DNA from 3 places in the Guyparkeria sp. SB14A genome. Region 3 is predicted to be linked to each of the others. Evidence: predicted binding sites of a transcription regulator. Region 3 holds the regulator's gene; each other region holds the start of a gene.
The links. The regulator FliA, encoded in region 3, starts transcription of late flagellar genes. The targets are predictions, from matches to a motif close to GCTAAAGTTNNNNNNNNNNCNGCCGATA.

Region 1 (10,123 bases), on a different contig from region 3:
CTTGAATTCCCGTCGGCAGTGCTCGCGCAGCAACGCCTGCGCCTGCTCGACCCCGGCGCTGCGGACATGGATGGTGCCGGGCTCCCGCCGAACGCGCCCCCGCGGTGTCGAGTCGTCTTGCCAGACAAGCGCGTGTTCCTCGCCGAACAGGTGGAGTCGATCCGGGAGTTGGCCCTGGGTGATGACGGGCGGTCGACTGGCCAGCTTGCGGCGCTGTTCCTCGATCCAGCCGGCCCGGCTGGTGACAAAGGCTCGCACCGCGCGGTCGCTGACCCGGCGGGGGGCGTTGACCCGCAGCGAACCGTCGGCCGGGTCGAGCCGCAGGTAGAGGTGTCGAATTGATTTCCGCTGCACCCGGACCTCGCCCAGTGGGTGGTCGAGTCGGCTGACGCGTGTCTGGGTGGTTCGTTTGGGGAGCAGGCGTTTCATTGGGGACGCAGTCTACCCGAGCGCGGCGAGCGGAACGGCAAGCGACTACGCTGGTCGCACGCGAATCCAGTTTCCCGCCAATGATCGAGGCCCCGGATGCTCAAGACACTGCAAGCGCTGTTCTTCCCCGACCAGCCCGCCACCGAGACCACTCGGGAGACCCGACTCGACGCGGCCGTGGCCATCCTGTTGATGGAGGTGGCGCGGGCGGACTTCGACGTCGCCGAGGACGAACTCGACGTGATTCGTCACACCCTGATCGACGATTTCGCCATGGCGCCGGACGCGGCGGAGGCTTTGGTGCGCCATGCCGCGGCCGAGGTGGACGATTCCACCGGGCTGTTTCCGTTCGTGCGCGTGCTCAACGAGCAACTTTCTCCGGATCAGAAGGGCCAGGTGATCGAGACCCTCTGGCGGGTCGCCTACGCCGATGCCGGCAAACACCACCTCGAGGAATCGATCATCCGTCAGATCGCCGATCTGCTCTACGTGCCGCACAGCCAGTTCATCCGCGCCCGGGTGCGGGCCGAGGAAGCCGCCGGCTGAGTCACGCCTTGCGCGAAATAGAAAAAGCCCCGCGACCGGCTGGTGCGAGGCTTTTCTGGTTCGGCGCTGTCGCCGGTCAGGTCTTGAACTGGTTGACCAGCGCCTGCAGCTGCGAGGCCAGTCGGGCCAGTTCGTGGCTGGCCGTCGAGGTCTGCTGGCCCCCTTCGGCCGTCTGCGAGGCCGCCTCGTTGATATTGGTGACGTTGCGATTGATCTCCTCGGCAACCTGACCCTGTTCCTCGGCGGCCGAGGCGATCTGATGGTTCATGTCGGTGATCGTCTCGATCGCGCGGGTGATGGTCACCAGCGACTGGCCGGCCTCGCGGGCCTGGTCGGCGGTCTTGCGCGCGTGCTCCTGGCTGCTCTGCATGGCGCCGACCGCCTGCTTGGAGCCGCCCTGGATGCTCTCGACCATCTCGCGGATCTCCTGGGTGGAGGCCTGGGTCTTGCTGGCGAGCGAACGGACCTCCTCGGCGACCACCGCAAAGCCACGGCCGTGTTCGCCGGCGCGGGCGGCCTCGATCGCGGCGTTGAGCGCAAGCAGGTTGGTCTGCTCGGCGATCTCGCGGATCACGTCGACCACGGTGCTGATCTTCTCGCTGGCGGTCTCGAGGTTGCCGATGATGGTACCGGCTTCCTCGATCTCGTCGGCCAGGGCGGCGACGTGGTTGATGGTCTCGTTGACCACGCGCTGACCGTCCTTGGCCTCCTCGTCGGCATTCTGCGCGGCATCGGCAGCGCCCGAGGCGTTCTGGGCGATGTCCTGGACCGTGCTGGTCATCTCGTTCATGGCCGAGGCGACCATCTCGGTCTCTTGGCGCTGCTTCTGCACGCCCTCGTTGGTGTCCGCGGTGATCTGCGAGAGTTCCTCGGCGGAGGCCGAGAGCTGGCCGGTCGAGTTCGCGACTTCGTGGATCGAGTCGCGCATCTTGCCGGCGAAGCGGTTGAACGCGGCCGACAGGTCAGCGATCTCGTCGCGACCGCTCTCGTCGAGGCGCTGAGTGAGATCGCCGTCACCCTTGGAGATATCGTCCATCGCCTGGACGGTCCGACGCAGCGGCCGTGTGATGCTACGAGTGATCAGGAAGCCGATCAGCGCGGCGATCGCGATCGCCACGGCCATCACCGAGATCACCTTGTTGCGGGCGGCGGCCTGGCGCTCGACGTACTCGCTGCGATCCATGCTCACGGCAAGCACGCCCACGGGGTTGCCCGAGAAGTCGGCGACGGTGTGGGCGTAGGTGACCGCCGGCGTCTCGCCGAGCATGTGTTCCCAGATGGTGGTGTCGCGCTGGGCGGTGCGTAGCTGTTCGGCATCGAGCGTGCCGGGCTGGTCGAGGGTCGAGCCGAAGGCCTCGAAGCCACCCGCGTCCGTCTCGAGGTACAGGCCGATGTCGACCCCGTAGCCGGCCTTGAACTTGTCGAAGAAGGGCTGGCCGAAGCTCATGCCGAATTCGACGCTGCCCTGGTGCTCGCCCTGGTAGCGGATCGGGGCGATGCCGCGCATGCCGAGACCGGCCACGCCACGCTCGAGCCCGCGCACGCCTTCGCTCTGGTTGTTGGTGGCCAGCACCGTCTTGCGGAAGCCGGACAGGTCGTCACCGAACTTCTCCGGCTTGTGGGCGCGGAAGAAGGAGGTCGCCGGCGGCAGGTGGAACTGGAACTGGCGCGCGCCGTAGTCGTCGCGCATCGGGGCGAAGACCGGCAGCGTCATCGCGCTGATCCGGTCGCGATCCTGCTCGGCCATGGCCTGCTCGATGTCCGGAATGCGCGAGACCGCCGTGGCCAGTGCCTCGGCCAGGCGCCCCTCGGCGGCGATCTCGGCCTGGGCGCTCTCGAACAGGCCGCGCAGTTCGCGTTGCTGGGCCTGCTTGATCGTGGCGGAGAACTCGGTGATCACCAGCGGGATGATCAGGGCGGCGATGAAGACGATGACCAGGGCAAAACCGAGGGCGAGTCGGGCACCGATGGTCAGATTCTTGAACAGGGCGGGCATGGCTGGCTCCGTGACGACGGCGTTAGGGCGGTGTCGATTTTTTCGAAAGACGGGTCCGTTCAATCGGCAGGTATCCCGTGTCCTTTAGCCCGAGCGTTTCGCTCGGGTAACAGTTCGCTGTCTATCCTTTTCAGCCGGTTGCCGCGTGCGTCCGTACCAGTAGCCCACTGGTGCGCAACCCTTGGAAGGGCGCGCACATTAGCGAATTCGAATACGAGAGTCCATTGCCCGGCTTTCCGTTAGCCGGTTAGGGAAGGGGCGTCAGTCGCCTTCGAGCTCCATCCAGCGCTCCAGGGCGGCCTCGAGTTCGCCCTCGAGTTCGGTTACCCGGGCCAGGGTCGCTTCGATTTCGGCCGCGTCGCCCTGATAGAAGGTCGGGTCGTTGATGGCGGTCTGCAACTCGGCCTGCTCGGATTCCAGCGCCTCGATGCGCGCGGGCAGGGCGTCGAGTTCGCGCTGGTCCTTGTAGGACAGCTTTTTCGGCTTCCTGGGTTTCCCGGCCACGGTCTTGTTCGCGGATGCGGGCTTGGGCGCGGGTTTGCCGGTGGGGGCGGGCTTGGCGGTTGCCTGCTCGTCGAGGTAGTCCTGGTAGCCGCCGATGACCTCCTCGATCTCGCCGTCGCCCTTGAACACCAGCAGGCTGGTGACGACGTTGTCGAGGAAGGCGCGGTCGTGGCTGACCAGCAGCAGGGTGCCTTGATAGTCGGCGAGCGCCTGCTCGAGTACCTCGAGCGTCTCCAGGTCCAGGTCGTTGGTGGGTTCGTCCAGGACCAGCAGGTTGGCCGGCTTGGCGAACAGCTTGGCCAGCAGCAGCCGGTTGCGCTCGCCGCCGGAGAGCAGCTCGACGCGCGTGCGCGCCCGTTCCGGGGTGAACAGGAACTGCTGCAGGTAGCCGATGCCGTGGACGTTGCTGTTGCCGACCTCGAGGCGGTCACCGCCGTCACAGAGGTTCTCGAGCGCGGTCCAGTCGTCGCGCAGCTGGGCCCGGTGCTGATCGAAATAGGCGATATCGAGCTGCGAGCCGCGCTTGATCTTGCCCGAGGTCGGTTCGATCTGGCCGAGCAGGAGCTTGATCAGGGTCGACTTGCCCGCGCCGTTCGGGCCGACCAGGCCCACCCGGTCGCCGCGCAGGATGGTGGTGGAAAGGTCCCGGATCACGGTCTTCTCGCCGAAGGTGACGTTGACGTGATCCGTCTCGGCGATGATCTTGCCGGAGGTCTTGCCCGAGCTGGCGGAGAGCTCGACCTTGCCGGCCTTCTCGCGCCGGGCGGCGCGTTCGGCGCGCAGTTTCTCCAGGTTGCGCACGCGGCCCTCGTTGCGGGTGCGTCGCGCCTTGATGCCCTGGCGGATCCAGACCTCTTCCTGGGCGAGCGTCTTGTCGAAGCGCGCGTTCTCCTGCGCCTCGGCGTTGGCGCGCTCCTCGACGCGGCGCAGGTAGTTGTCGTAGTCGCCCGGCCAGCTCGTCAGGTGGCCGCGATCGAGCTCGATGATGCCGTTGGCCAGGCGCTTAAGAAACGCGCGATCGTGGGTGATGAACACCACGGCACCGGTAAAGCGCCGCACCAGCTCCTCGAGCCATTCGATCCCGGCGATGTCCAGGTGGTTGGTGGGCTCGTCGAGCAGCAGCAGGTCCGGCTCGAGTACCAGGGCCTGGCCGAGCAGCACGCGCCGCCGCTCGCCGCCGGAGAGCCCGCGCACCGAGGCGTCGGGGTCCAGCCCGAGGCGGGTGATCACCTCGTCGATCTTCTGGCCGGCCATCCAGCCGTCGCGCGTCTCGAGTTCGTGCTGCAGGGTGGACAGGCGGTCGAGGGCGGCATCGCTGTCGGCGTTCTGCGCCAGCCGGTGGTACTCGGTGAGCACGTCGTGCAGGTCACCCAGGCCCTCGGCGATCACCGAGTAGACCGACTCGTCGGTGTCCAGGTGCGGGTCCTGCGGCAGGTAGGCCACCCTGGAGCCCGGCTCGAGGCGGATCTGGCCGTCGTCGGCGCGCTGGATACCCGCGAGCATCTTGAGAAAGGTGGACTTGCCTTCGCCGTTACGCCCGATCAGCGCGAGCTTCTCGCCGCGTTCGATGGTGAGGTTGGCGTGGTCCAGGAGCTTGCGGTCGCCGATGGCGAATTGCAGGTTGTCGACGGTCAGCAGGGGCATGGGTCAGGGGATCTGGTGGCAGGTGAGAGTAGGGAAGAGCGGCACATTGTACGCGGTTGCTTCGCGCCGTTATGGACGGATTCGTCGGTCAGCGGCGGTCGCGGAAGAACCCGGTGAGCAGGGCGGCGGCCTCGGCCTCGCAGGGGCCGGTGTCGATCACCGGGCGGAAGTGGTGCCAGTCGGCACGGTTGAGGTCGATGGCGCTACCGCAGGCGCCGGCACGCGGGTCGGGGGCCGCGTACACGATACGACTGATGCGCGCATGCGAGGCGGCGGCCAGGCACATCGGGCACGGCTCCAAGGTGACGTAGAGCGTGCAGTCGTCGAGCCGGTAGTTGCCCAGGAAAGCGCCCGCTTCGCGCATGGCCAGGACTTCGGCGTGCGCGCTGGGGTCGTGCAGGGCGACCGGCCGATTGTGGCCGCGGCCGATCACCCGGCCGCCGGCGTCGACCACCACCGCGCCGACCGGCACCTCGCCGGCCTCGATCGAGTGCCGGGCGAGGGCCAGGCACTCCTGCATGAAGCGGCGGTCGCGTCCGGTCATCGTTGTCCGAGTCGATTAGGGAAGGCCTGCACGAATCCGATACCGCCCTGCGTGCCTGGAGCCGGGCAGATGCAAGGCGTTCGTCCGCCGCGGAAGGGTGTTCCCGCATCCTCGGACGACAACGCAGCAGATGCCCGGCCCAAGGCTCGCCCGGCGGGGCTTGGCGAGTCGCCCGTGCCCCGCGTTGCAATGTCTTGACGTGGCCACCGGCACGCCGGCGACATCGCGCCTTGATCACGAACGACTCGCCAAGCCAGAGTGGCATCGGATTCGTGCAGGCCTTCCCTAGCGGGCGTCATTCCCACTCGATGGTGCCCGGCGGCTTGCCGGTGACGTCGTAGACGACCCGCGAGATGCCGCGCACCTCGTTGACGATGCGCAACGAGACCTTCTCCAGGAACTCGTAGGGCAGGCGGGCCCAGCGGGCGGTCATGAAGTCGATGGTTTCCACGGCGCGCAGGGCGACCACGTAGTCATAGCGGCGACCGTCACCCATCACGCCCACCGAGCGGACCGGCAGGAACACGGCGAAGGCCTGCGAGACCTGGTCGTACAGTCCCGCCTCGCGCAGCTCGTGGATGAAGATGGCATCGGCGCGGCGCAGCAGGTCGGCGTACTCGCGCTTGACCTCGCCGAGGATGCGCACGCCCAGGCCCGGCCCCGGGAAGGGATGGCGCATGATCATCTCGCTGGGCAGACCGAGCTCGAGGCCGATCTGACGGACCTCGTCCTTGAACAGCTCGCGCAGCGGCTCGACCAGGCCGAGCTTCATGTGCTCGGGCAGGCCACCGACGTTGTGGTGCGACTTGATCACGTGCGCCTTGCCGGTCTTGGAGCCGGCCGATTCGATCACGTCGGGGTAGATGGTGCCCTGGGCGAGCCACTGGGCGTTCTCGCGCTTGCCGGCCTCGGCATCGAAGATGTCGATGAAGGTGTTGCCGATGATCTTGCGCTTTTTCTCCGGGTCGGCCTCGCCGGCCAGCCGGGAGAGGAACTGGTCCTCGGCATCGACGCGGATCACGCGCACGCCCAGGTGCTCGGCGAAGGTGCGCATCACCTGGTCGCCTTCGCCCTCGCGCAGCAGGCCGTTGTCGACGAAGATGCAGGTCAGCTGGTCGCCGATGGCGCGGTGGAGCAGGGCGGCGACCACCGAGGAGTCCACGCCGCCGGACAGGCCGAGGATCACTTCCTCGTCACCCACCTTTTCCTGCACCTGCTCGATCATCGTCTCGATGATCGCCTCGGAGCGCCACAGCCCCTGCGTGTCGCAGATGTCGCGGACGAAGCGCTCGATGATGCGCGCGCCCTGGCGGGTGTGGGTGACCTCGGGATGGAACTGCACGCCGTAAAAGTGGCGCGACTCGTCGGCCATCCCGGCGATCGGCGCGTTGTCCGAGGAGGCCATCAGCTTGAAGCCCTCGGGCAGTTCGACCACGTGATCGCCATGGCTCATCCAGACGTCCAGCAGGCCGAATCCTTCCTCGGTGACCTCGTCCTCGATGTCCTTCAGTAGCGCGGTGTGGCCGCGCGCGCGCACCTTGGCGAAACCGAACTCCTGGTGGCTGGCGTTCTCCACCTTGCCGCCGAGTTGCGCGGCCATGGTCTGCATGCCGTAGCAGATTCCCAGCACCGGCACGTCCAGCGTGAAGACCATCTCGGGTGCGGCGGGCGCGTTCTGCGGGTCGATCACCGACTCCGGGCCACCGGAGAGGATGATGCCGGTGGGGTTGAAGTCACGGACGAAGGCGTTGTCAACATCCCAGGAGTGGATCTCGCAGTAGACGCGCGACTCGCGTACGCGCCGGGCGATCAACTGCGTGTACTGCGAGCCGAAATCCAGGATCAGGATGCGCTCGGCGTGGATATCGGGGTGCGGGATGGTCGAGGAAGCGGTCATCGTCAGGTCCGTGTTGTTCAGGCAAGGGCGGCTTGGCCCTGTAACAAGTCGACCCGGCAGGCAAGGCCGGGTCGTTGTAAACCGAGGCGCCCCGCGGGGCGCGGGATTGGATCAGACCCGGTAGTTCGGGCTCTCCTTGGTGATCGACACGTTGTGGACGTGCGATTCGAGCATGCCGGCGTTCGTGATGCGCACGAACTGTGGCAGCTTGCGCATGGTGTCGATGTCCTTGGCGCCGACGTAGCCCATCGAGGCACGCAGGCCACCGATCATCTGGTGCACGATCGCGACCAGCGAGCCCTTGTAGGGGACGCGGCCCTCGATGCCTTCCGGCACCAGCTTCTCGGCGGTGGTCTCGGCCTGGAAGTAGCGGTCCGACGACCCCTGCTGCATCGCGCCGAGCGAGCCCATGCCGCGGTAGGACTTGTACGAGCGGCCCTGGAACAGCTCGACCTCGCCCGGCGATTCCTCGGTACCGGCCAGCATCGAGCCGACCATCACCGAATGGGCGCCGGCGGCCATGGCCTTGGCGAAATCGCCGGAGAAGCGCACGCCACCGTCGGCGATCAGCGGCACGTCCGAGCCCTTGAGCGCCTCGGCGACGTTGGAGATGGCAGTGATCTGCGGCACGCCGACACCGGCGACGATGCGGGTGGTGCAGATCGAGCCCGGGCCGATGCCGACCTTGACCGCGTCCGCGCCGGCCTCGACCAGCTCGAGGGCGGCCTGGCCGGTGGCGATGTTGCCGCCGATCACGTCGACCTGCGGGTAACGGCTCTTGACCCAGGCCACCCGATCGATGACACCCTTGCTGTGGCCGTGGGCGGTGTCCACGACGATCACGTCGACGCCGGCGGCGACCAGCGCCTCGATGCGCTCTTCGGTGTCACCGCCGGTGCCGACGGCCGCGCCGACGCGCAGCTGCCCGGAGGCATCCTTGCAGGCGTTCGGGTAGTCGGTGGACTTCTGGATGTCCTTGACGGTGATCATGCCGCGCAGTTCGAAGGCATCGTTGACCACCAGCACCTTCTCGATACGGTGCTTGTGGAGCAGGGCCTCCACTTCCTGGCGCCCGGCGCCTTCCTTGACCGTGACCAGCTGGTCCTCGCCGGTCATGATGTTGGCGACGGCCTGGTCGAGGTTCTGCTCGAAGCGCAGGTCGCGGCTGGTGACGATGCCGACCAGCTTGCCTTCGCTGACCACCGGCACGCCGCTGATCGAATGATCGCGGGTGATCTTGAGCACGTCGCGGATGCTGGTGTCCGGCGAGACCGTGATCGGGTCCTTGATAACGCCGGACTCGTGCTTCTTCACCCGGCGGACGTGCTCGGCCTGCTGCGCGGCCGTCATGTTCTTGTGGATGATCCCCAGGCCACCTTCCTGTGCCAGTGCGATGGCGAGGCGCGCCTCGGTCACCGTGTCCATCGCCGCGGAGATCAGCGGGATGTTGATTTCGATATTGCGGGTCAGGCGCGTGACGAGCGACACATCCCGCGGCAGTACCGAGGAGCGGGCCGGGATGAGCAGCACGTCGTCGAAGGTGAGACCTTCCTCGAGGATTCGCATGGTTGGGGGACTCTTGCGGATGGTAGAAAGTGTCCGCGCAATTATAGTGACCTGCGCGCGGCGGGTAAACGTCCGGATGCCTTCGGTCCCGGTCCAGGCGTCATCCGGATGCGGTTTTGGCGGCATAAAAAGGCTCTTGTTGGCATACCGAGTTTGATTGCGCTAGAGTCGGACTCGCTACCAGAGCAAACCACCTAGGAGGCAGTAAATAATGATTAAAACAGCACGCGTTGTTGCCGCAGCTGCGGGCTTTGCCCTGATCGGTACCGCCGGTATGGCCAACGCCGCCAGCGAAGCCGACTACGAGAAGGCCAAGCAGGAAGCCCAGGCAGCGGTCGAGGCCGTTGAAGAGAAGGGCTACGCGGCCTGGAGCCCGCACCCGAAGAGCGCCCTGTTCGGCGAAGCCGACAAGCTGGCCAAGAAGGGCGAGTACGAGAAGGCCATCGAGAAGGCCGAGTACATCAAGGAGTTGCAGGCACTGGCCGAGAAGCAGTGGGCCGAGCAGGACGCCGGTCCGTACAACTCCTGGTAATCGCCAGGATTTGAGGGTTTCGGCCAGCCCCAGGGGTTGGCCGACCGCCTGAAACAGCAAGCATTCCGGGGCCGCGGACGTTGTTCGCGGCCTTTTTCATGTGGCATTCGGCGAGCGTTTCCTTGGGCTCGCCCGCCTTCTGGACAGACGTGGGGACAGGCACATGCCGTTCAACTCCGGCGCCCCGGGCGTGGGCGCGACTGCGCTTTCGGTTACCCAGATCAACAAGCAGGCAGGCGATCTGCTCGGGCAGGTGTTCGGGGTGGTCGAGGTAATCGGTGAGATCAGCGAGCACAAGCGCGCGGCCTCCGGGCATCACTACTTCGCGCTCAAGGACGAGCGCTCCCAGCTGCGCTGCGCGTTCTTTCGCGGCAATGCGCAGCGCTGTGCCCACCCCCTGCGCGAGGGCGAGGAGGTGGTCGCCACCGGCCGGCTGGGTATCTACACCGAGCGCGGCGCCTACCA
Region 2 (10,123 bases), on a different contig from region 3:
CGCTGACCGGCCTGTGGCTCGGCGACAGCAACCTCCCGACCGGGACGTTCATCGGGCTGTTCCGTCAGAACGTCAGCGAACTGATCCTGGGACTCAAGCCGCTACCGGCGGCGGGCAACGAGGCGCCGGCCGAGTAACCGGGTACCGTGGGCGTGCCGATCACCCGCTGGCGCGATGGTCCTGCGCCAGCTCGCGGTAGAAGCGCGCCGACTCGACCAGGTGCTCGCGTTCCTCGTCACTGAGCGGGCGGATCTTGCGTGCCGGGGCGCCGACGTAGAGGTGGCCGCTTTCCAGGACCTTGCCGGGCGAGACCACGCTGCCCGCGGCGATGATCACCTCGTCCTCGACCACCACGTCGTCCATCACGATCGCGCCCATGCCCACCAGCACCCGGTTGCCCACCGTGCAGGCGTGCAGGATGGCACGATGGCCCACGGTCACCTCCTCGCCGATCCGGCAGGGCATGCCCTGCGGATGAGCGGCCGACGGCTGGTTGACGTGCACGATCACGCCGTCCTGCAGGTTGGTCAGGCGCCCGGCACGGATCTGCTGGACATCGCCGCGCAGCACCGCGTTCGGCCAGACCGAGACCCCTTCGTCCAGCACCACGTCGCCGATCACCACCGCGGTCGGGTCGACCCAGCAGTCCTCGGCCACGGTCGGAAGCTTTGCCTGGAAATTGCGGATCATGCGGAAACCTCGGGTTCGATCGGGCGATTGCAGGCCGGCATTCTAGCGTATCGGGAGCGGGAAGCTTGAAGAGGTCAGGGGCAGAGGCTTGGGCGTGGTTCTGATATCTTCCCTCTGATTTCTGACCGCTAAGGTATCCCCTTGTCCCTGATCGCCGAGAAAACCCGCGCCTACCTCGCCCTGACCCGCTTGGATCGACCGGTGGGCATCTTCCTGCTGCTCTGGCCCACCTACTGGGCGCTGTGGGTCGCCGGCGCGGGGCAACCCGACCTGTTCATCTTCCTGATCTTCACCCTGGGCGTGATCGCGATGCGCTCGGCCGGCTGCGCGATCAACGACTATGCCGATCGGCACGTCGACGGTCACGTCACTCGCACCAGGGGACGCCCCCTGGCCACCGGGCGGATCACCTCGCGCGAGGCACTGGGCGTGTTCGCCGTCCTGGTGGGTATCTCGTTCCTGCTGGTGCTGCAGCTCAATGCCACCACCATCGCCCTGTCCGTGGTGGCGGTGATACTGGCCGCCACCTATCCCTTCGGCAAGCGCTTCCATCACCTGCCCCAGGTGCACCTGGGGCTCGCCTTCGGTTGGGCCATCCCGATGGCCTTTGCCGCCCACCATGGCGAGGTCGCCCCGGTCGCCTGGCTGCTTCTGCTGGCGAACATTGGCTGGACGCTCGCCTACGACACCCTGTATGCCATGGCCGACCGGCCGGACGATCTCAAGATCGGGGTGAAGTCTTCGGCGATCCTGTTTGGTCGTTTTGATCTCATGGCCGTGGGGCTCTCCTATGTCTGGACGCTGGCCTGGCTGGTGGCCGTGGGCGCGATGGTCGATCTCGCCGCCGGCTATTTCGTCGGCCTGGCCGTCGCCGCGGTGTCGGCCGTCTGGATCCTGCGCACCGCCCGCTCGCGCCAGCTCGACGACTGCGTGCTGGCCTTTCGACGCAACAACGTCTTCGGTGCCATCGTCATGCTGGCCCTGATCGCGGGATTTCTCTGAGCAGTGCCGGCCATGGCCGATTACACTCCGATAGCTGGCTAAGTAATCTGGTCTGCCTACCCGGGTCAGCCGGCGTTCCCATTCAGGCGAAACGGAGTGTTCCCATGATCAAGCGCACGATCCAATCCTTCATGGCGGCCTTTATGGCCACCGTGGTGCTGGCCATCGCGATGCCCTTGTCGGCGCAGGCCGCCGCTCCCGTCGACGACACGGCGGCACTCGCCGGGGTGGAGGAGGCCAAGGGCGTCTTCCAGATCGACTTCACCGAGGCCGAGAAGACCGCGTTCTACCTGGAAATCATTCGCGGCACGCACGCCAATTTCGTTCGCCAGGGCCTGGAGCCGGACCTGGTGATCGTCTTCATCGGCCCGACCGTCCAGTTCCTGACCACCGAGGCGGGCGAGGACGTGGCCGATCCGGCGACCCTGATGCGGATCGAATCCGAGGTGGCGCGGCTGGCCGAGCTCGGCGTGCGTCTGGAAGTGTGCGCGGTGGCCACCGAGGTGTTCGGGGTCGACAACGACACGCTGTTCGACGGCCTGGACCTGACCGGTGACGGTTTCGTCGCCATGATCGGCTGGCAGGCCCAGGGTTACCACCCGGTCACCATGTTCTGACCACCCGCCCGGTCGACGCGACATGAACGACAAAGGCCCCGCCAAACGCGGGGCCTTGCTGATTGCGACGGACGAAACTCAGCCGCGCTGGAGGCGGAACTGGCCGACCATCTCGGAGAGCGACGCGGCCAGGCGGGCGAGATCGGCGCTGGCCGTGTTGATCTGCTCGATGGCATCGAGCGACTCGTTGGAGACCTGGTCGATGTTCACGGCGTTGCGATTGATCTCCTCGGTCACGGCGGTCTGCTCCTCGACCGCGCTGGCCACCTGGGTGGAGAGATCCGTGATCTGACGTACCGACTGGGCGATCTCGTCGAGCAGGCCCTGGGTGTGGCCGGTGCGGTCGAGCGTGTCGCGGGCGCTCTCGCTGCTGCGCTCCATCACGCCGACGGCCTCGCGCACGCCGGACTGGAGCTTCTCGATCATCTGCTCGATCTCGCCGATCGAATCCTGGGTGCGATTGGCCAGGCTGCGCACTTCCTCGGCTACCACGGCAAAGCCGCGACCCTGTTCGCCCGCACGGGCCGCCTCGATCGCGGCGTTCAGTGCCAGCAGGTTGGTCTGCTCGGCAATGCCGCCGATCACGTCGAGCACCGAGCCGATCGAGTCGCTGTGCTTGTTGACGTCGCGGATGACGTCGCCGGCGCGCTGCATGTCGTCGGCGAGCGACTGCATGGCGCGCATGTTGTCGTCCATCGCCTCCATGCCGGCCCGTGCCCGATCGTCGGTCTCGGTGGCCGAGTCGTTCACGCTCTGCATGTTCCGGGCGATCTCCTCGACCGCGCTGCTCATCTGGGTGATGGCCGTGGCGACCTGCGAGGTCTCGTCGCGCTGCTTCTCCGCCCCGCCCTTGGTCTGCTCGGAGACCGCCGACATCTCCTCGGTGGCCGCGGCCAGTTGCGAGGAGCTGTTGGAGATGTCGCCCATCATCTCGCGCAGGCGCTTGACGGTGGCGCCGAGACGCCGGATCAGCTGGCCGGTCTCGTCCTTCGCGTCCGAGGTCGGATCGATGGTCAGGTCGCCCTGGGCGACGTGATCGGCGATGTCCACGGCCTCCTGGATCGGGCGGACCACCGAGCGGGTAATGAGCAGGCCGGCGAGGATGGCGATCAGCACGCCGATCAGGCTGCCGAAGAACAGTACGCCCTTCATGCGGGCATCGACCGTTTGCAGAGCGGCCTGGCGTTCCTCGAGCAGGGCGCGCTCCTCGTCGATCATGGCGTGATCGAGCTCGCGCATGGCGTCCATGTCGGCCTTGGCCTCGTCCATCAGGGCCTGGACCTGGCGGCGCACCTCCAGCGAGATATTGCCGGCCGCGCGGCGCAGATCGACCGCCGGTTGCATGTAGTTGTCCATCCAGTGGTGGTAACGCTTTTCCAGTTCGGCCAGGCGCTCCAACTGCTTGGGGTTGTCCGCGGTCATCTCCTCGAGCCGATCGTTGCGGCGCAGGAAGGACTCGCGTCCGTCGTGATAGGGCTGGAGAAAGCTCTCGTCGCCGGTCACGAGGTAGCCCCGCTGGCCCGTTTCGATGTTCACCAGGGACAGTACCTGGCTCTCGAGTTCCTCGAGCACGAGGTAGGTGTGCTGGTTGATTGCCTGGGCGTCGCGCACCTGGCTGTACTGCGTCCAGACTGCCCCGGCGATCAGCACGATCAACAGGGTGAGCAGGCCAAAACCCAGGCCGAGCCGGGTGCCGATGGGCAGGTTCTTCATTATGGATCTCCTGTGCCGGGTCGATTTGCTGCGAGTCGGCCCGCGCGGGGCGAAAGGTGCTGTTGAGTTGGCGTATCGGCCGGTTGGACGAAAGGTTTAGCATTCGCTCATAAACCGATTGGTCGGGTCGACCGATTGCATAGACCGCAAAAGGGTAGTGCACGATCGGTCCGCCTGCCGCGCGGGCCGCTCCTGGCGGCACGGGGCCGGGCTTCATGCGTTCCGCGCCATGCGCTACAGTCGAGCCATGGCCGGGCATTTCCCGGCACGAGGAGTTGGCGATGTTGACCCTGCCGCAAACCGCAAGCGCCGCGCCCGCCGACCGGGAGGCGACCTTCAAGGCCGAGGTGTCGGCACTGTCCCCGGACGAGTTGCCGCTACAGCAGGGCATGGCCCACGGCAACGTCGCGCAGGGCGATGCCCTGTCGGTCATGGTGATCAGCAGCCGGGGCGATGCGACGCGATTGCGCATCCATGCCGGCCTGTTCTTTACCAGCGTGGTTGCCGGCTGTGCCTGCACCAATGACCCCACCCCGATGAATGACGAGCCCGAGTACGTCGAGGTCGAGTTCGAGATTGACCGTCGCGACGGGGCGGCGCGTGTCCGGCTGCTGGAAACCGACGGATGACTTCGTCCTCGGAGTCCCGCCAGGATGCCGGGGCCTCACTTCCGGGTCGCTCGATCCAGGGCAGCGGATCGCCGACCCGCGCCACCTGGCCGGCGTATCGAGTCGGGTTGCTGCTGCTCGCGATCTGGGCACTGATCTTCTCGGTCCTGGCCTGGTCGAGCTGGCAGGCGATCGAGCGCTATGAGCGTCATGCCAACGAACAGGTCGAACAGCGCACGCGACTGGTCGCGCTGATGCAGGCAACCCTGATCGACAGCGAGCTCGATGCCATCGACCGTGACCTGCGGGTGGTCCGCGAGCGCCTGATCCAGCGCCTGGACGAGCCGGCCTCGCAGCACGCGCGGACCATGGAGTCCTCGCTCGATGCCAATGCCCTGGTCCGTGACCTGTGGTGGCTCAACGAATCGGGCGCGCCGGTGGCCACACGCCGTCGCGCCGCGGACCTGCCGATCGACCCCGCCGGGGAGGCCTTTTTCCGTGTCCACGTGAAGGCCCCCGCGCGTCGCGCCGGGGATCCGGCGTTCCTTTCCCAGCCGATCGACGCGGGCGACACGCGCCTGATGGCGATGAGCCGTGCACTCCTCGACGCGAACGGGACGTTTCACGGGGTATTGGTGGCGTATATCGATCTCGCCGCCGTGGCCGCGCTGCTCGATCGGGTGACGGCGAGCGAGCGCCTCGTCTCGTTGCTTGCCCATCGTCAGGGTGGCCTGCTGCTCGATCGGGCCGACCCGACCCTGCCGTCGGAAACCCTGCTTGACTGGCTGCGGGCCGGTGACCCGGCGCAGCCGGTCGGGCGGTTTCCCGGCGTGTCCGGTGGTCACGCGTTTCAATACGCGCTGGCCCGGCCGACGGGCTGGCCGCTGGACGTGGTGGCCGCCGAGGACCTGAGCCTGCTGTCGTCCCGCCTGGCGGCCAACGCCAATGACCATCACTGGCGTCTGCTTATCTGGGCGGTGGTGTCCGGGCTGTTGCTGCTCCTGGTCGGCTGGCTGTTCACGCGGCGTGCCTCGGCGCTGGAGCAGGTGGCGATCAGCGAGCGGCGCCTGGCCGCGAGTCACCGGCGCAATGCCGCGATCATCGAGGCGATGCCCGACCTGCTGTTCACCATGGACACCGAGGGTCGCATCCTCGATTTCGAGCCGGGTGACGGCATCCCCCTGCTGGCCGAGCCGGAGACGTTTCTGGGCCGCACCGTGGCGGACGTGTTGCCGCCGGATCTCGCCGAGCTGACCTTGTCCGTGATCCAACGGACGTTGGCGAGCGGCGAGGTGCAGACCTACCAGTATCACCTCGACTTCGACGGCTCGCGACATTACTACGAGGGGCGCTGCTCGCCGCTGACCGAGGCGAGCGTGCTGATCCTGATCATCGATATCACCGCGCGCAAGCAGGCGGAGAACGCACTGGAATGGGCGGCCACCCACGACGCGCTGACCCGGCTGCCCAACCGACGGTTGTTCCTCGACCGGCTACATCTGGCGGTCAACGAGTTTCATCGCTACGGCGGCATCGGCTTCTGCCTGCTCTACCTCGACCTCAACGGGTTCAAGGCGGTCAACGATGGGTTCGGCCATGCCGCCGGCGACCAGCTCCTGCAGCAGGTGGCCGAGCGCCTGCGCGAGCAGATGCGGTCGGCCGACAGCCTGGCGCGCCTGTCCGGCGACGAGTTCGTGGTGATGGTCAGCCACGCCAGTCGTGCCGAGGCGCGCGTGGTGGTCGACAAGCTGCGCGAGGAGGTCGGTCGGCCCTACGAGCTCGACCAGGGCGAGGCGCGGGTGAGCGTGTCGATCGGGGTGGCCTGTTGTCCCGAGGACGGTCGCAGCGCCGAGGCCCTCATGCAGGCGGCCGACGCCGACATGTACCGGCAAAAGCGCGAGCGGTAGGGGGAAAATCGGCACGACCTCGATGCCTTCGCGAGCCGCCAGGCGTCCATCGGCGGGGTGCCGGGCTCGTGGACGACGATGGTCAGCGGTCGGGTGCGGCGATCAGCCGGGCTCGGCGACGGCGACCTGGTTGCGGCCATTGCGCTTGGCCCGGTAGAGCGCCTTGTCGGCCCGATGGATCAGGCTGTCGAGGGATTCGTTCTCTCGACACTGCGCCACGCCCTGGCTGACGGTCCACCCCTCCTCACTCTGGGGCGAACGCTGGCGTCGGGCCACCGCCTCGCGAATGCGTTCGGCCGTGAGGCGTGCGCGGTCGGCATCCGTGTCCTGGAGCAGGATCAGGAATTCGTCACCGCCCCAGCGGCAGAGCGTATCGATTTCCCGGATCTGCGAGGAAACGGTGTCGACGAGTTCCTTGAGCACCCGGTCACCCGCCTGATGACCGTGGCTGTCGTTGATGGCCTTGAAGTGATCGATGTCGAGGTTGATGATCGAGACCGGCTGGTCATGGCGCCGTCCCAGGCGCAGCGCCTGCTCGAACAATACCTCCAGGGCCTGGCGGTTGCGCGCCCCGGTGAGACGGTCGGTGGTGGCCATGGCCTCCAGCCGACGCTGATAGTTGCGCAGCGTCCAGCCGCCGGTCAGCAGCACCAGGGCGGTCACGCCCAGCGCCAGCAGGATGTTGACGATCAGGGTGTTGAGCAATCGGGCATTGGCGGACGATTCGCGCTGTTCCACCACCAGGAACCAGTCGAGTTCCGGGATCAGCCGGGTATTGACGTAGGTCGTGCCGATGCCGGGGCGCTCGTAGGCGAAATCGGTGCTCGGGCTGGTGAGGATGCGGATGGCGTGGCGGGCCAGTCCTGGCTGGGCCTGGATGCGTTCCGGGCCGTCGTAGCCGGAGCCCCGCAGGGTGATCGTGCCCTCGCGGTCGATGAAGTAGATCGAGCGGCCGTAGCGACGCTGGTAGCTCTCGATCAACCCGGCGACCGTCTCGACGGCGAGCCCGATGCCCGTGACGCCGATGTACTCGCCCGCCTCGTCCTCGACCCGGTAGTTGACGAAGATCGACAGCCGGCTGGGATCGGCCGTGTCGTGGTCGATATTGATCTCAAACGGCTCGTTCATCTCCCGTACGCGGAAGTACCAGGCATCGCCCGGGTTCGCCCGTGTGACCGTCGTCAGCACCCCGTCGGGGTGGTAGTAGCGCCGGCTGGACTCGGCGACGAAAAACGCGGTGGTGGTCTCGTACTTCTGCTGGATTTCCGCGAGGTAGCGGATGATCGCCTCCGGGTCCTCTTCCCCCTCGACCACCCAGTCACGCACGAAGGTGTCGTGCGCCATCAACGAGGAAATCAGGATCGATCGCAGCAGGTCGCGCTCGATCTCCGAGAAGATGTTGTCGCTGGTCAGCGGCAGGGTCTCCTCGGCGATCTGCTGTTCCAGCGAATCCTCGGCGACGAAGTAGCCGATCACGCTGGTGGCGACGAATCCCAGGGTCAGCAGGACGGTCAGGGCGGTGGCAAAGAGGAGCTTGTTGCGTTGCATGGGCGCGGGAGATGACGTCCGGGGCGTGAATCGCTACGCCCGGGTTAGGCGTGGGACAGGTAACGCTGGGCGAACTCGTCGCCCGGCAGCGGGTGGCTTTCCAGGTAGCCCTGGTAGATGTCGCAGTGGTACTGGCGCAGGAAGGTGAGCTGGCTTTGCCGTTCGACGCCCTCGGCGAGTACCTTCAGGCCGAGCGTGTGGCCCAGATCGATGATCACGCGCGCGATCTGGCCGCGGTCGCTGGGCTCGTCGATCAGGTCGATGAAGCGCTTGTCGATCTTGAGCACGTCGATGGCGAATTCGCGCAGCTGGCCCAGCGAGGAGTAGCCGGTGCCGAAGTCGTCGAGCGCGACGTGCACGCCCATCGCCCGCAGGCGATCGAGCAGGTCGCGGGCCTCGGACTCGCGCCGGACGATCGCGCTCTCGGTCAGTTCCAGTTCCAGCCGGTCGGCCGGGAAGCCGGTGTCCTCGAGTACCCGCCTGACCAGGCGGTCGACCTCGCCGTGGCGCAACTGGTGCGGCGAGAGGTTGACCGCCAGGCGGCCGAAATCGCTGCCGGCATCCAGCCAGGCCTTGCCCTGGCGGCAGGCCTCGCGCAACACCCACTCGCCCAGCGGCCAGATCAGGCCGGTGGTCTCGGCCACGGGGATGAAGCGGTCGGGCGAGATCAACCCTTCGGTCGGGTGCTGCCAGCGCACCAGCACCTCGGCGCCGTGCAGGCCGTGATCGTCGAGGCGGGTCTGGGGCTGGAATACCAGTCGCAGTTCGTCGTTGTCGATCGCCTGACGCAACTGCAGTTCGAGGGCGACGCGATCGCGCGCCGCGTCGGTCATTTCGTCGGAGAAGAAGCGGAAGGTGCCGCGGCCTTCGTCCTTGGCGCGGTAGAGCGCCGTGTCGGCCTGCTGGATCAGGCCCAGCGGCGAGGCGGCGTTGTCCGGGAAGAGCGAAATGCCCACCGAGGCGAGCACGCGCACCTGCTGACCCTTGGCCAGTTCCCAAGGTTCGCCCAGCGCGTTGATTACCTGGTCGGCCAGCTCGCCCACCTCGGCGGCCGAGTCGATGCCGGCGACGGCCAGGGCGAATTCGTCGCCGCCCAGCCGGGCAATGGTGTCGGCCTGGCCGAATCGGTCGCGCAGGCGCTCGCTGACCTTGATCAACAGCTGGTCGCCGACGGCGTGGCCAAGGCTGTCGTTGACGTCCTTGAAGCGGTCGAGATCGACCATCAGCACGGCGACATGATCATGTTCGCGGCGTGCCACGTCGATCAGCTGCTCGAGGCGGGCCATCATCAGCAGGCGGTTGGGCAGGCCGGTAAGCGGGTCGTGGTGGGCGAGGAAATCGAGCTTGGATTCGTTTTCCTTCTGGCGGCTGATGTCGACGAACAGCCCGACGTAGTGGCTGATGTTGCCCTCGCGGTCGGTGACCGTGCTGATGCTCAGGATCTCCGGGAAGGTCTCGCCGTTCTTGCGACGGTTCCAGATCTCGCCCTGCCAGTGTCCGTCGCGTTCCAGCTCCTCCCACATGCGATGGTAGAAATCCCGGTCGTGCTGGCCCGAGGCGAGCAGGTCGGGTGTCTGGCCGATCACGTCCTCGGCGCTGTACCCGGTCAGGTCGGTAAAGGCGGGATTGACCTCGAGGATCACCTGGTCCCGATCGGTGATCAGCACGCCCTCGCGGGTGTTCTCGATCACCTTGGCCATCAGGCGCTCGTGCTGCTCGACCTCGTGGCGGTCGTGGATGTCGGTGACCACGCCGTCGAACCACAGCGGCGTGCCCTGCGGGTCGCGCCGCACCAGGGTGACTTCTTCCACCCAACGGTACTCGCCGTCGCCCATGCGCACGCGGTATTCCTGGTGGTACTGCGTCTCGCCGCTGGCGACCTGTTCCTCGAAACCGCTGGCGACCATCGCCAGGTCGTCGGGATGGATGATCTCGGCGTACGGGTACCGTTGCGCCTGCCACTCCTCGGCCGAATACCCCCAGCGTTCGAGGTTGCTCGAGACGAAGGCCGTCGGCCAGTCGTCTTCGGGCAGCCAGC
Region 3 (10,123 bases):
GGTGGGGCGACGCGCGGAGTGCTTGCCCCCCTCCTGCAACAAGCGCCCCAGGAGCTGGTGGTCGCCAACCGCAACCCCGAACGGGCCTACGGCCTGGTCGAGGAATTCAGCGACGCCGCCGGCGACTGCCTGCTCTCCGGCTGTCCGCTGGCGGGCATCGAGGAATCCCGCTTCGACCTGATCATCAATGCCACACCGGCCAGCCTGACGGCGCAGCTTCCCCCGCTGCCGGACGCCCTGGTCGGCTCGGGCACCGTGACCTACGACATGGCCTACGGCGCCAAGCCGACGGTGTTCATGGAATGGGGCGCATCGCGCGGGGGGCGTGCCCTGGACGGACTGGGCATGCTCGTCGAGCAGGCGGCCGAGAGTTTCACCCTCTGGCACGGCAAGCGCCCGGACACGGCCCCGGTGCGCGAGTTGCTGCGCGAGGCGATCCGCGCGGCCGCCGAGCGCGAGGCCGAGGACTGACGGACACACCATCCCAGGAAACCCCGCCGGGTTTCCCTGACCCCAACGAAAGAAGGCCCGCCAGATTGGCGGGCCTTCTTTCGTCTGTTGCCTGTCATCCGCCGACGAGCGGAGCGACGGAGCCCGCATCACGGCGAAAAGCGGCGATCCTCTTCCGGCCGATTGACCTGCATCAGCAGCCGCGCTTCGCTCTCCGACAGGCCGAAGTCCTCGATCAGCTCGTCGACGCTTACCCGTCCCTGCGAGGCCAGTCGCAGCGCATGACCGAAGCCCGGCTGATCGTCGTCGGCCGCCACCGCATCGATGCGCGCGTTGAGCTGGGTAATCCGTTCGCCGAGTGTCTCGACGCGCTCGTCGATCTGATCGATGTGCCGACCGAAACCGGCCAGTGCCGACTCGAGACCGCGATGTTCCCGTTCGAGGCGCTCCAGCTGGGTCTGGAACCACCGCTCTCGGGTCAGCTGCGCCCGCTTGACCCCGCGATGCAGGGACAGGGTGACCAACAGGACGATCAGGCCGAGGACCAGGGCGGCGGCTGCAAGCCAGAGGGGCGGCAGGGTCATGGGGTCGAGATTTCGGAGAGACTCTTCATGTCGACAAGGATAATCAATTTCTCGTCCTGCGGCACGATGCCCAGGATATGTCGCGCCCGGTCATCGGCGACCGCCATCATGGCCTGATCGACCACCGTCTGCGGCAGCGCGATTACCTCGGCGACACTGTCGACCACCAGGCCGACGATCTCGCCCGAGGCCACCTCGATGACCATGATCCGGCTGTTCTCGTCCCAGGCCTTTTCCTCGAGGCCGAAGAAGGTGCGGGCGTCCACCACGGTCACCACGTTGCCGCGCAGGTTGATGATGCCAATGATGGCGTCCGGGGCCCCGGGAATCGGGGTGATCTCCGCGTCGCGCAACACCTCCTGGACGTCCAGCACGTTCAGGGCGTAGGTCTCGTCATCGACGGTGAAGTTGACCCAGCGCGACAAGGGCCCCTGGTCCTGCGCCTCGAGTTCCTCGTCGTACTCTTCCGCGGTCCGGGTCTTTTCCATCGCTTGATTCATCTTGTGTTCACCTCTTGGGTCACCTGGATCACCGAGACGCTCGCAGCGCCGCGCGTAGGCCGGTTTCGTCGAGCACGGCCACACCCATCGCCGACGCCGTGCCCGAAAGCCACGGACGGCGACCCGCTTTCTGTGACTCGCTGCGCCACTCGACGGCCTCGTCGTCCAATGCGGGCGGCTGATCGACACGTTCACCGACCACGCCCCACAAGCCGCCCTTGCCGAGCAGGAAGACCTCGCGCGCGGCATTGTCTCGCTCGCGCAGACCGGTAAGCGTCGCCAACGACAGGATCAGGCGCGGACGCCCGTCGACGTTCAGCGCACCGGCCACGTGGGCCGGCGCGCCCGGGACCGGATCCAGCACGGGGTCCGCGTGCCGCGAGGCCACGGCACCGGCCGGGACGGCCATGGTCATGCCACCGACGCGCAGCCAGGCCCAGCGGTCGTCCTGCACCGGCTCGGCCGGGACAGCCGTGGCTTCCGGCTCATGATCGGCGGTCGCGGGCTCGCTCGTCGTCTCCGCGGCAGCCGATTCGACGGGCGCGGACGCCTCGTCCATCGTCTCCACGGACGACTCGGCCTCCATCGGACGAGATTCGGCACCGGCGGCCTCCAGGAGGTCGGATTCGGCAACGTCGTCGAACTCGGCAGTCACGTCGCTGGCCGCGCCGGTCTCCCCCTCGTCGGCCGGCTGCTCGACGGGGGCGGCGGGCGCCGGGGTGGCGTCGGCGGCGACCGGGGCTTCCTCCGGCACGTTGATCACCTTGAGCCCGGGCGCACGACGGGGTGCGCTGGCCTCGGGCTGGCCATCGGCCTCGGGGTCACGCAGCAGCCCGTCGAGGTAGGCCGTGATCGCGGCGTCCTGATCGACGATCGACTGCCGGCTGTCATGCTGCTTTTCGGCGGCCATCAGCGGGACTCCTGCAGACGGGCACCGCTGGCACCCAGCTCGGCGGCGGGCGCCATCGCCTGCCCCCCGACGTGGGTTTCCAGCCAGTGGAGAAACTGCTTGTACGCCTCGCTGCCGCGGGCGTCCGGTTGGATCATCGGCAAGGGCTTGCCCTGGCGACTCGCCTCGCGGAACTGGGTGTCGATCGGGATGACGTCGGTCCAGACGTCGTCGTGATAGCGATCGTGCAGGATGCGCAGCGTGTCGTGGGAGGCCCGCGTACGACGGTCGAACATGGTCGGCAGGATCACGTACTCGAGTCGCTGCCGGCGCGAGCGCTGCACCATCGCCAAGGTCCGCAGCATCCGCTCGAGGCCCTTGAGCGCGAGGAATTCGGTCTGCACCGGCACGATCAGGAACTCGGCCAGCGCCAGGGCATTGACCATGGTCACGCCCAGGATCGGCGGGCAGTCGATCAGGACGTAGTCATAGTCGTCGCGGATGCGGTCGATCGAGCGCTTGAGCACCAGCCCCATGCCGTCACGCATGCCGAGCTGACGGTCGAGCGTGGCCAGCGCCGTGGAGGCCGGCATCAGGCTGATGCCGTCGAACGCGGTGGGGTGCACCACGCGGGCCGGGTCGAGCGGCTGGCCCTCGGCGGCCGACTTGAACAGCGAGTAGACACTCGCGCCCGGGGCCTCGGGTTCCATGCCGAAGTAGACGGTCATGGAACCGTGCGGGTCGAGGTCGACCAGCAGCACCCGCTTGCCTTCGCGGGCGAGATGCCCGGCCAGGCTGACGCTGGTGGTGGTCTTGCCCACCCCGCCCTTCTGATTCGCTACGGCCCAGATCTTCATCGCAATGCCCCTCCGATCGCCGCGCCGATCTGCCCCAGGGGCAGGATCGACTCGGCCAGGTTTGCCTTGGCCACGGCCGCCGGCATCCCGTAGATGACGCTGGTCGCCTGATCCTGCGCCCAGACATGACCGCGCGCCGCAGTGACCTGACGCGCCCCTTCGGCGCCGTCGTCCCCCATGCCGGTCAGCACCACCGCCAGCAGGTCGTCCCCGGCCACGCGCGCGGCCGAGGAAAACGCCAGGCTGACGCTCGGCCGGTAGTGTTCATCGGCAACCGGGGCGCGCAGGTTGAGCTTGTAGGCACCGTGCCGTCCGGCGAGCTCGCCGTGCTTGCCACCCGGGATGACGTAGGCGGTGCCCGGGCGGAGCACCTCGCCGTCGGAGGCCTCGATCACGCGGATCGGCATGGAGTCGTTCAGCCGCTGGGCGAACGGGCCGGTGAAGGCGCCGGGCATGTGCTGGGCGATCACGATCGGCACCGGAAAGTCCGTGGGCAGCTTGCCGAGCACGGCCGGCACGGCGGCCGGGCCACCGGTCGATGCACCGATCACGACCAGGCCCTGGCGGCTGAGAAAGCCGCTGGGCGCACTTCGCCCGCCGCGTTGTCGCGGTTCGGAAGCCGCCGGAGGGGTCTCCGAACGTGCCCCGGCACCAGCCCCCCCGGAGCCGGACTCGCGCTGCGAGCGCAGCGCCAGCATACGTACCCGCGAGCACAGCCGCCGCCCGGAGCGGGCCAGCGTATCCTCCGGGTCGTCGCCGTTCTTGGGAAAAAAGTCGACCGCGCCGGCATCCAGCGCATCGAGCGTGGCCTCGGCCCCGGCCTTGGTCAGGGCCGAGAGCATCAGGATGGGGGTCGGGCAACGATCCGTGATCCGTCGCACCGCCGAGATGCCGTCCATGATCGGCATCTCGACGTCCATGGTGATGATGTCGGGCTTGAGTTCGCAGGCCTTGAGCACGGCCTGACGGCCGTTTGACGCCTCGCCCACCACTTCCAGGCGCGGGTCGCTGGAGAAGACCTCACGCAGCGCACGGCGAAAGAACAGCGAGTCGTCGACGATCAGAAGGCGGATCGGCATCGGTCAGGCCACCGAACGCAGGCGTTGACGACCACGGCCGGTGTTGCGGCGCACCATGCCCGGCAGGTCGAGGATCAGGGCGATGTGTCCGTCGCCGGTGATGGTCGCGCCGGCAAACCCGTCGACCACCCGCAGGAGCTCGCCCAAGGGCTTGATCACCACTTCTTCCTGGCCGATGACCGAGTCGACCACCAGGGCCATCAATTGCGCGCCATGCTGGACCATGACCACCTGGTCGGTCTCGCAGCGCGTGCCCGGCTTTTCGCCACGCAGGGCCAGCCAGTCGGTCATGCGGAACAGCGGCACGGCGCGGTCGCGCACCGTGATGGTCGACTGGCCGTCGACCACGTTCACTTCCTTGTCGGCCATCTCGAAGATCTCGTTGACCACCGACAGCGGGATGGCGTACTTGCGACCGGAGACGATCACCATCAGCGTCGGCAGGATCGCCAGCGTCAGCGGTACCTTGATGTTGATCTGGGTACCCTCGCCCTGCACCGAGTCGATGCTGATGGTGCCCGAGAGCTTGGTGATCGCGGTCTTGACCACGTCCATGCCCACGCCACGACCGGAAATGTCGGAAATCTGGTCTTTGGTGGAAAAGCCCGGGTGCAGGATCAGCTCGAAGCATTCCTGGTCGGTGAGGCGCTCGGCGGTGTCGGGATCGACCACCCCCTTCTCCACGCCCTTGCGACGCAACACCTCGGCGTCCATCCCGGAGCCGTCATCCTGGATGGACAGGCGAATGTGATCGCCCTCCTGCGCGGCCGAGAGCAGCACGGTACCCGCGCGATCCTTGCCGTTCGCCTCGCGGTCGTCCGGCATCTCGATGCCGTGGTCGACCGCGTTGCGTACCAGGTGGATCAGCGGGTCGGCCAGGGCCTCGACCAGGTTCTTGTCGAGGTCGGTGTCCTCGCCCTCGAGCTCGAGGTTGACCTCCTTGCCCAGCGTGCGCGCGGTATCGCGCACCACCCGCGGGAAGCGGCCGAACACCTTCTTGACCGGCTGCATGCGGGTCTTCATCACCGCGCCCTGCAGGTCGGAGGTGACCATGTCGAGCGTGGCGATGACCGAGGCGATCTCCTCGTTCTCGAAGGTCGACTTGAGCGTGTTCATGCGGTTGCGCACCAGCACCAGCTCGCCCACCAGGTTCATGATGCTGTCGAGCCGTTCGGTATCGACACGCACGGTGGTTTCCACCGGGGCCTTGTGGGCGTCGGCGCCCTTGGCCTTGGCCTCCGGCTTGGTGGACTCGGCAGGCTTTGCCGCCGGCTTGGGCGGTTCGCTCTTGGCGGCGGCCGGCTGCGGCGACGGCGCGGGGGCAGCCGCCTCGGCCGGCTCATCGGCCTTGGGGGCCGCGGCCGTCGGCCCCTTGCCCTTGCCGTAGAGCCCGTCGAGCACCGCCTCGAATTCCTCGTCGGTGATCTCGTCGGAATCCGCGGCGCTGCTCGCCTCCTCGGCGTTGTCGGCATCCGCCTCCGGCGTCGGCGCCTGGAACTTGCCCTTGCCGTGGAGTTCGTCGAGCAGGCTCTCGAACTCCTCGTCGCTGATCAGGTCGTCGGCGCCGCCGCTTGCCGACGGGGATTCCGACTCGGCAGCATCCAGGTCGGCGAGCATGCGATCGAAGGCGTCGTCCTCGTCGGCCATGGGCTCGGTGGCCGGGGTGGGTTCGGCGCGCGCGGAGGCCTCGCTCGGGGCGGGCTCGGCCGGGGCGGCGGGCGCGGGGGCGTCGTCCTGGTGGGCCAGCCCCTCGATTTCCTTGAGGAAGGCCTTGGAGACGTCTTCCGGGTACTGGCCGCCACGCAGGGCGTCGAACATGTCGTTGAGCACGTCGATCACCTGCAGCATCACGTCCATGATGCGGCTGTTCATGGTGATCTCGTGGTTGCGCAGCAGGTTGAAGATGTCCTCGGCGCGGTGGCAGACCTCCACCAGCGGGTGCACCTCGAGGAAGCCGGCCCCGCCCTTGATGGTATGGAAGGCGCGGAACACCGAATTGAGCCGGTCGGCGTCATCGGGCGACTGCTCCAGCTCGATCAGCTGCTGATCCAGCCCGTTGAGCAGCTCACCGGCCTCGATCAGGAAGTCCTGCAACAGCTCGTTGTCGGGTTCGAATGCCATGCTTGCCTCTCATTCGCTCGGTGGCGTTTCCCTGTGGGCGCCACGTTCCTGCCCGGCCGTGCCGGACGGGCAATTTTCTCGACCGGCCGGGTCAGAACCCCAGGCTGGCGAGTAGGTCGTCGACGTCGTCCTGGTTCTTGACCACGTTGTCCCCGGCGTTGGGCAACTGCGGCCCGACGCCGTCCTCGGCCCGCTCGACCGGGGCGGACCTGCCGTCCTCTCCCTTGGCGCCGCGTACCGGGGCGGTAATCTGCAACAGCCCGACCAGCTTTTCCTCGAGCTGCTCGAGCAGGTCGATCACCCGCATCAGGAGCTGGCCGGACAGGTCCTGGAATTCCTGGGCCATCATGATCTCGGTGAGCTGCCCCTTGAGGCGCTCGCCGCAATTCGTGGTCGAGTCGAGGTAACGCGTCATCGAGTCGACCACGCCGCCCAGGCGAGCGTTATCGGCCTCGCTCGCGGCGACTTTAGTCAGCTCGCCCTTGAGTCGCTGCGAGCGATCGACGATCTGCTCGGCAGTGGGCGTGGCTTCCTCGGTGATGGTCAGGGTGCGCGTGGCCGCCTGCTCGGTCAGGGTGATCACGTAGCGAAGGCGGTCGCGCGCGTCCGGCATCTCGTCCTCGGCCAACGCGCCCAGGCGCTCGTCCTCGGCGAAGCTCTTCAAGGTGTCGTGCACCTCGCGGGTCATCCGCCCGACCTCGTCGAAGATGTTGCCCGAGTAGGCAGCCGTGAGCTCGCCGATCAGTTGCGCCTCACCGGCCGAATCCTCGTTCTCGATCGCTTCCACCAGCGCGCGGGCATCGGCCAGGCGCTTCTCGCGACCGACCACCGGCTGGAAATCCTGCTCTTCTGTTTGAGTCATCCCGCGCCCCTACGATTCGACGCGTTCGAAGATCTTGTCGATCTTCTCCTTGAGGGTGGCCCCGTTGAACGGCTTGACGATATAGCCGTTCACGCCCTCCTGGGCGGCGAGCACGATCTGCTCGCGCTTGGCCTCGGCGGTCACCATCAGCACCGGCAGACTGGCGAGGTTCGCATCGGCACGGACCGCCCGCAGCAGGTCGATGCCGGTCATGCCGGGCATGTTCCAGTCGGTGACGAGAAAATCGAAATTGCCCTGCTTGAGCAGCGGCAATGCCGTCTGGCCATCATCGGCCTCCTCGATGTTCGTGAAGCCAAGCTCCTTGAGGAGGTTCTTGATGATCCGGCGCATCGTGGAGAAATCGTCCACCACGAGGATCTTCATGTTTCGGTCCATTTTCGCCCCTGGGATCGTTTGTCAGTACCAGGCAGGTTGCCTTGTTCGGGTTGCTTGATAGGGTCTATCGGCGCCGACCGGAAATAATTGAGCCCGTCGCAGCAACGGGCGCGGTATCGGTCGGCTATTTCCAGGCGTTCATCGCGGTCTTCAACCGCATGATCGCCTTGTTGTGGATCTGGCAGACGCGCGACTCGCTGACGCCGAGCACCGCGCCGATCTCTTTCTGGTTGAGTTCCTCGACATAGTACAGGGACATCACCAGTCTTTCCCGTTCGGGGAGCTCGTCGATGCAGTCGGCGAGATCGCGCTGGAAGTGATCCTCGGCCAGCGCCTCGTCGGGTTGCCGGCTGTTGGGATCGGCGATGTCGAAGGTCTCGTTTTCCGATTCGCCGCCGTGATCGAGCGAGCCCACGTGCACCGAGGAGGAATCGGTGAGTGCGGCGTGGTACTCGTCGAGGGTGATGCCCATGCGCTCGCAGACCTCGGCATCGCGCGCCTCGCGCCCGGTCTCGGACTCGATCTCCGCCACGGTCTGGGCGATCTCGCGCTGGCGCCGGTAGACCGAGCGCGGCGCCCAGTCGTTGCGACGCACCTCGTCGAGCATCGCGCCACGGATGCGCAGCCCGGCGTAGGTCTCGAACGACGCGCCCTTGTCGCCATCGAACAGGCGCGCGGCATCCAGGAGCCCGACCATGCCGGCCTGGATCAGGTCCTCGGCCTGGACGTGCGAAGGCAACCGGCCGAGCAGGTGGAAGGCGACCCGCTTGACGAGATCGGCGTGCTTGGCGACCAGTGCTTCGGTCGATCCGGCCTGAACGTTCTGATACATGGCGCGTGCATTCATAGCAGGTTCTCGGGGTCCAGCTCGGCGTTGTTCACCAGTCGCTCGACGAAAAACTGCAACTGCCCCTGCGGCCCGCGCGGCACTGGCCACTGGTTGACCTTGTCCGCCATCGCCGTGAACGCCCGCGTCGACTTCGCCCCGCCGTAAAGCTGCACGACGGTCTTCTGACGCTGCACCGCCCGACGCAGGTAATCGTCGAACGGCACCGATCCCATGTGGGTGAGCGTCACGTCGAGAAACCGCTTGGCCGCCACCGAGAGCTTCTCGAACAGCCGCCGCCCCTCGGCGGCATCGCGCACCATGTTCGCGACCACGTGGAAGCGGGTGACGTCGTGCTCGCGCGATAGCACCTTGATGACCGCGTAGGCATCGGTGATCGAGGCGGGTTCGTCACAGACCACCACGACCACCTCGCTGGCCGCCTCGGCGAAGCGCACCACCGAGTCGGCGATGCCCGCGGCCGAATCGACCACCAGGGTGTCGACCGGCCAACGCATGCCGGAGAAGGCCGAGATCAACCCGGCGTTCTCGGCGGGCGTCAGCCCGGCCATGCTGGCCACCCCGCTGGCCGCCGGCAGGATGCCGATGCCCTCGGGGCCTTCGAGCATGATCTCGTCGAGGGTCGCCTGCCCGGCGAGCACGTGGGACAGATTGCCCCGGGACTGTAGACCAAGCAGGACGTCGACGTTGCCGAGCCCCAGGTCGGCATCCATCAATACCACCCGGTCGCCGCTGCGGGCGAGTGCCACGGAAAGGTTGACCGAGACGTTGGTCTTGCCCACGCCGCCCTTGCCGCTGGTCACGGCGATCACCCGCACCGGGCGATTGGCGTTGGCGTGGCGCGCCCCGTCGGCCTGGTCGTGGCCGCTGACGGGTTGGGTTGTCATCCGGCTTGATTGAGCATCCACAGCGGATCATCCCGGTCGGTGTGTTCGAGTTGTGACTGCCCCATTTCCAGGGCCTGCTTGATCAGGTCGGCGGCCTTCGGGAACCAGAGGTCCTCCGGCACGCGCTGACCGACGCCGGCGCAGACCAGCGGCAGCCGGTGCGGCTCGCCGTCGGCCCCGGCCAGCGGGCGGACCAGGGCGGCGAGCCCGCCGCCGAGCAGGACGGTCTCGTCGAGCTTGGTCAGCACGGTGCCGTGCAGCGGCAGGCCGGCAAAGCGTTTCTTGACGTCCTCGAGCGCCGGGTACTGGGCGTTGGCGGACAGCACCAGCAGGAGCTTGACCGCCTCGCCCGCGCCCATCAGGGCCTCGAGCTTCTGCATCATGCGGAAGTCGCGCTGCGACATCCCGGAGGTGTCGATCAGCACCAGGTGCTTATCGGATACGGCCTCGAGCAGCTGCGCCAGGTGCGTCTCGTCCCGGGCGATGTGCAACGGCACATTAAGGATACGGGCGTAGTTGCGCAACTGCTCCTGGGCGCCGATGCGGAAGCGGTCGGTGCTGATCAGCGCCACCGAGTCGCGGCCGCGATGCAGGACCGAGCGCGCGGCCAGCTTGGCAAGCGTGGTGGTCTTGCCCACGCCGGTCGGGCCG

Region 1: a site for FliA is predicted at 3,033-3,060, ahead of FAZ79_RS05810 (methyl-accepting chemotaxis protein). Genes of this name have one in related genera too.
Region 2: a site for FliA is predicted at 4,096-4,123, ahead of FAZ79_RS03985 (methyl-accepting chemotaxis protein). Genes of this name have one in related genera too.

What each region holds. Positions count from the first base shown of each region.
Region 1 is NZ_SWAW01000010.1:45,296-55,418, forward strand. It holds gene FAZ79_RS05800 (SprT family zinc-dependent metalloprotease) at 1-429, opposite strand, end outside; gene FAZ79_RS05805 (TerB family tellurite resistance protein) at 526-975, shown strand; gene FAZ79_RS05810 (methyl-accepting chemotaxis protein) at 1,052-2,971, opposite strand; gene FAZ79_RS05815 (ATP-binding cassette domain-containing protein) at 3,233-5,119, opposite strand; gene tadA (tRNA adenosine(34) deaminase TadA) at 5,208-5,663, opposite strand; gene guaA (glutamine-hydrolyzing GMP synthase) at 5,959-7,560, opposite strand; gene guaB (IMP dehydrogenase) at 7,672-9,126, opposite strand; gene FAZ79_RS05835 (hypothetical protein) at 9,338-9,658, shown strand; gene xseA (exodeoxyribonuclease VII large subunit) at 9,822-10,123, shown strand, end outside.
Region 2 is NZ_SWAW01000006.1:18,144-28,266, reverse strand. It holds gene FAZ79_RS04005 (zinc ABC transporter substrate-binding protein) at 1-137, shown strand, start outside; gene FAZ79_RS04000 (gamma carbonic anhydrase family protein) at 160-690, opposite strand; gene ubiA (4-hydroxybenzoate octaprenyltransferase) at 826-1,692, shown strand; gene FAZ79_RS03990 (DsrE family protein) at 1,797-2,309, shown strand; gene FAZ79_RS03985 (methyl-accepting chemotaxis protein) at 2,388-4,022, opposite strand; gene FAZ79_RS03980 (hypothetical protein) at 4,304-4,651, shown strand; gene FAZ79_RS03975 (diguanylate cyclase) at 4,648-6,537, shown strand; gene FAZ79_RS03970 (sensor domain-containing diguanylate cyclase) at 6,640-8,085, opposite strand; gene FAZ79_RS03965 (EAL domain-containing protein) at 8,130-10,123, opposite strand, start outside.
Region 3 is NZ_SWAW01000021.1:624-10,746, reverse strand. It holds gene aroE (shikimate dehydrogenase) at 1-471, shown strand, start outside; gene FAZ79_RS08575 (DUF2802 domain-containing protein) at 600-1,034, opposite strand; gene FAZ79_RS08570 (chemotaxis protein CheW) at 1,031-1,534, opposite strand; gene FAZ79_RS08565 (chemotaxis protein CheW) at 1,563-2,444, opposite strand; gene FAZ79_RS08560 (ParA family protein) at 2,444-3,280, opposite strand; gene FAZ79_RS08555 (chemotaxis response regulator protein-glutamate methylesterase) at 3,277-4,359, opposite strand; gene FAZ79_RS08550 (chemotaxis protein CheA) at 4,363-6,480, opposite strand; gene FAZ79_RS08545 (protein phosphatase CheZ) at 6,572-7,342, opposite strand; gene cheY (chemotaxis response regulator CheY) at 7,352-7,738, opposite strand; gene FAZ79_RS08535 (RNA polymerase sigma factor FliA) at 7,863-8,570, opposite strand; gene FAZ79_RS08530 (MinD/ParA family protein) at 8,582-9,472, opposite strand; partial or broken gene flhF (flagellar biosynthesis protein FlhF) at 9,469-10,123, opposite strand, start outside.